2 regions of the Paenibacillus sp. VMFN-D1 genome follow, and region 2 is predicted to be linked to the other one. Evidence: riboswitches for the same ligand, from Rfam matches in the RefSeq annotation. Region 2 holds a riboswitch; the other holds the start of a gene.
The links. A riboswitch is a leader RNA that binds a small molecule or an ion and turns the genes downstream of it on or off. The one in region 2 is predicted to bind S-adenosylmethionine.
Positions count from the first base shown of each region.

Region 1: linked by a shared signal. The riboswitch ahead of C7820_RS29650 (methionine ABC transporter ATP-binding protein) and the one ahead of metA (homoserine O-acetyltransferase MetA) in region 2 are both predicted to bind S-adenosylmethionine.

Region 1 is NZ_QRDU01000006.1:221,978-224,379, reverse strand. Features, by position in the region: gene C7820_RS29655 (methionine ABC transporter permease) at 1-225, opposite strand, end outside; gene C7820_RS29650 (methionine ABC transporter ATP-binding protein) at 225-1,241, opposite strand; SAM riboswitch class I at 1,394-1,529, opposite strand; gene C7820_RS29645 (Cthe_2314 family HEPN domain-containing protein) at 1,619-2,338, opposite strand; gene C7820_RS29640 (UbiD family decarboxylase) at 2,363-2,402, opposite strand, start outside.
Region 2 is NZ_QRDU01000002.1:491,690-494,091, forward strand. Features, by position in the region: gene corA (magnesium/cobalt transporter CorA) at 1-562, opposite strand, end outside; SAM riboswitch class I at 987-1,113, shown strand; gene metA (homoserine O-acetyltransferase MetA) at 1,236-2,171, shown strand; gene C7820_RS17765 (PLP-dependent transferase) at 2,196-2,402, shown strand, end outside.

The DNA.
Region 1 (2,402 bases), on a different contig from region 2:
GATGATAAACGGGACCGAACGGAGGATGTTCACGATAAAGGAAATGACCGCATAGACGGCACGCACCCAGCCCGTCGTCGAGCGCGATGCCATAAACAGCACGACGCCGATCGGAAGGCCGAGGATAAAGGTGAACACCGCGGAAGCCCCGAGCATTTTCAGCGTATCCAGGGTGGCTACGCCAATCTCGTTCCAGTCAACCGAGGAAAAATCCAAACCCCACATCAGTTCATCACCTCCACGTCAAGCCCTTGCTCGCTCAGCTTCGCGAGCGTCGCATCGATCTGATCCCGTCCGCCCTCAAAGCGGACAATCAGCTGCCCGTACGGGGTATCTTTAATGGTGGAAATGGTGCCCTGCAGGATGGCGAAATCCGCCCCCGTCTCGCGCACGGTCCGGGACAGGATGGACTCGTACGTTTTGCTGCCGAGAAACGTAATTTTCACAGCCTGCGCCGAACCCGTTCCGGAAGCCTGGGCAGCCAGCTCAAGCGGTTCGCCCTGGCTCTGCTCCCCGCGGACAAAATCTTTGGTCACGGGGTGCTGCGGCTTCAGGAATACGTCCGTGACCGCTCCCTCTTCAACGATGCCGCCCTGATGGATCACAGCTACCCGGTCGCAGATGCTCTGGATGACGTGCATCTCATGAGTGATCAGGACAATCGTCAGATTAAACCTCTGGTTAATGTCCAGCAGTAGCTTCAGAATCGAATCCGTCGTCTGCGGATCGAGCGCCGAAGTCGCTTCGTCACACAGCAGCACCTGCGGATCGCTGGCCAGCGCGCGGGCGATGCCCACTCTCTGCTTCTGGCCTCCCGACAACTGGGCCGGATATTTATTGCGATGGGCTTCCAGCCCGACCAGCGCGATCAGCTCGTTAACCTTGGCCTCCACCTCCGCCTTGCCCTTACGGGCTAACCGCAGCGGAAAGGCGATGTTGTCATACACCGTTGCAGAGCTCAGCAGATTGAAATGCTGAAAAATCATCCCGATCTTCCGCCGTTCGTTCTGCAGCCGCTGCTTGCTCAGGCCCGTCAGATTGACGCCGCCTACCCATACCTCTCCGGAGGTCGGGCGTTCCAGCAGGTTCATGCACCGGATCAAGGTGCTCTTCCCTGCGCCCGAGTGGCCGATCACGCCGAAAATTTCTCCTTTATTAATGCTGAGGTTCAGCCCGGACAAAGCCTCCGTCGCCTTTGCCCCTTGGCCGTACCTTTTCGTCAGCTGCTTCAGTTCGATCAACCGAAGGGCCCCCTCTCTTCCCCCTATCCTACCCGAATAGGGTTCGCATAATCTATCTAAATGACCAGTCTATTCTATCGAATCCAGGCAAAATAAAAAGCCCCTCTGACAGAATCAGAAAAGGGGCTCCCTTATTTGTAAAAGTCGCTGCCTTCTCATCTGCCAACCTGCAGCTCAAGCTGCAGCTTGTAGGAATTAGCACCATGACATTCGAGTAACGGCGGATGCCGTGCTCAAATCGGTTGCCGGGCTTCATCGGGCCTGTCCCTCCGCCTCTCTCGATAAGAAAAGATTATGAAATTAATGATGACGTGTTTTCATTTTTACAGTATAGATATATTTGCCCACTTTGTCAAAAGGAAATTTGTTGTATCCCTTTATGGATGCATGCCTTCCTTTTTCCACAGCTTGTTGGCGTAATGAAAGGATGCCGAGAGCGACTTGCATACCATGTCCAGCCCCTGCTTCAGCTCGCTCAAATGCTGGTCCAGATCCTCCAGCTCAACCTTATCCTTAAGACCTTGGTGCCGCTGCCACAAGTCATCCTGCATCTCGGAGTTCATGTAATGAACCTCCGCATTGCGCCGTTTGCGCAGCACGTTCAGGGCGCTCTTGTATTCGTCCTTGATCTTTGACAGCTGCCCGGCCAGGCCTTCATGGGTTTTCATGTAGTGAAACTGCCGGAGCACCGTAAAATAGGAAAAATGCGGTTTGGTCTTCTGCGTGTTCAGATCAAACAGATCATTGAGCACCGTGCCGAGCTTGTCCAGAACGGAAAACACGCGGATAAACCCGTTTTTATAGAAGTATACGTACCTGGCGTACTCGGCCTGCTCCTCAATCGTCATGTCATCCACATAACCGGCCTTGACCGATTGACGGAAAAAGGAAGCGGCATACCAGCTCTGCTCCAATTCATCCAGGGAAGACACCAAACCGCGTGTCCATATCTCCAGTTTGCGGTAATCATGGCTGGGATCCTCATTCTTTTCGATCTCGTTCTGGAGCAAATGGATCGTCTCCACCATCGTTTCGATGGCATCTTCGAGCAGCCCGTTATTTTGGCGGGGCATCTCTCCAAGCAGCGTTCGCAGCATCGGCATTCTCTCCCTGATCAGTATTTACGCAAAATAACTGTTCCAGCGTTCATCCACCTTCTTG
Region 2 (2,402 bases):
GCGGACCCAGCACTTTTTTCAGCCACAGAATCTCGCTTCGCAGACCGATAATTTCGTTCAAATGGGACTTTTTCGTGTGCATGAGAATGTCTTCTTCGAGCTTCTCGATTTTGGCTTCGATCCGGTCGCCGACCACAAAGTAGTTGTCAACCACGAGGTCGATCAGCAGGTACAGAAAACGGTCCGGTCCGCTGACTTCCTGTTCCCACAGGATCGGCTTCAGCGTCCGCAGCTCGTTGATTTTCTGTTTCGTCACCGTAATGATGAAGTGTCTTCCGAGGAAAACGTTCAGTGCGCGCAGAAAAATCTCCTCATCGTCAAACCGGATGCTGTTGACCACGATAAAATAGTGGTTTTCGTAAATTTCGATCTTCGGGCGCTGCTCCTCTTCGCTGAGACAGTCTTCAACCGCCAGATCATGCAGCGAAAACAGCGGCTGCAGCTCCTCGAGGTCGTCGACGTCGGCATCGATCCAGTAAAAGCCGGCCAAAGGCGGGGTTAGTACAGTTTGCAGGTCATCGATCGGAGTAAATACTCCTTCGTTTACCAACCGGATTTTCATATGACTTCACTCCTTGCTCAAGATGTTTGAGCATAGAAAAGAAATCAGCGCTGCCGGTCAGCGGGATTTGGGGGAGTACTGAATAAACGTACGGGCATGAAAACGATAACTTCCCTCTGCCGGCAAGCTGATCTCAGGTCTATGCAGTTGTGTTTTCCATGCATTCAGCTTCGGGCTCGGGTCGCCTTCCATCTTTCATGTCACCTCAGTCATATCGGGGTATGAAACACTTGTCTAGTATAACGCCGGGTTTTATTCCTTTCAAGAACAAAATGGCGGCCGGCAGGTCCCGATAACAGGGTATGGAAGCGACCTTCGATCGGTGCACGAAATGCTGCCGAAAATGACAAATCCGCGTCTTGACGAAGGATGGGCTTATGATTTAAAGTAAGGAACAAGACAATGAAAAATTGAATACAGCGAAATCTTATCAAGAGCAGGTGGAGGGACTAGCCCGATGAAACCCGGCAACCGGCGGTATTTACGCACGGTGCTAATTCTTGCAGGAGCATGGCAGCGGCCTTTAGGCGTTGTCTCCTGACAGATGAGAGAGGCGCGGTAATGAGCGTGTAATGACCTTTCTCTTTTGTATGGGAAAGGTCATTTTTGTATACTCGGCTTCTTCTCAAGCTACGATTTTCGCGGTCTTCAGAAAAAAGGAGAGATGATAACGATGCCGATCAAGATTCCCGACACTTTACCGGCGAAAGAAGTTCTTACCCGGGAAAATATTTTCGTCATGGACGATACCAAAGCGTATCACCAGGACATCCGTCCGCTGCGCATCGCGATTCTCAATCTGATGCCGACCAAGGAAACGACAGAAACCCAGCTTCTACGCCTGCTTGGGAACTCGCCGCTGCAGGTCGACATTGTGCTGCTTCATCCGGGCTCTCATATTTCCAAGAACACGCCTTCGGAGCACCTGAAGTCGTTCTACAAAACGTTCGAGGAAGTGAAGCACCGCCGTTTTGACGGTATGATCATCACCGGGGCGCCGGTCGAAAAAATGGATTTTGAAGACGTGAACTATTGGGATGAGCTCCGCGAGATTATGGACTGGACCAAAACGAACGTCACTTCGACGATGCATATCTGTTGGGCCTCCCAGGCGGGATTGTTCCACCACTACGGCATTCCCAAGTGGGACCTGAAGGAGAAATGCTTCGGCGTGTTCCCGCACCGGGTGATGAAGAACAATGTGAAGCTTCTCCGCGGCTTCGACGATGTATTCTATGTACCGCACTCCCGCCACACCGAGGTGCGGCGCGAGGATATCGAGCATGTGGAGGAGCTGGAGATCCTCTCGGAGTCAGAGGAAGCCGGCATCCATATGGTAGCAAGCAAGGACGGCAAGCAGATCTTTGTGGCAGGCCACTCCGAATACGATCCGGACTCGCTGAAATGGGAGTATGAGCGTGATATCGCCAAAGGCATGGACATGAAAATTCCGGTCAACTACTACCCGAACGACGATCCGAATCAGGCTCCGCTCGCCATCTGGCGCTCGCATGCCAACTTATTATTCTCAAATTGGCTGAATTACTATGTATATCAGGAGACTCCTTATGATATCGGGGAGAGTCTTGAAGTCTGGCCGCAAATTTAGTCGACCCTACAGGAGGATACGCATATGGAAAAGGAACCATGGAAAATTGAAAGCAGATTGGCCCAAATCGGCTCCGTCGAAGAACCCGTGACCGGAGCGGTAAACTTCCCGATTTATCAGGCAACCGCCTTCCGCCATCCGAAGCTTGGGCAAAGCACCGGTTTTGATTACGCCCGGACCGCCAGCCCGACCCGCAAAGTGCTCGAAGCCGCGGCAGCGAAGCTGGAATCC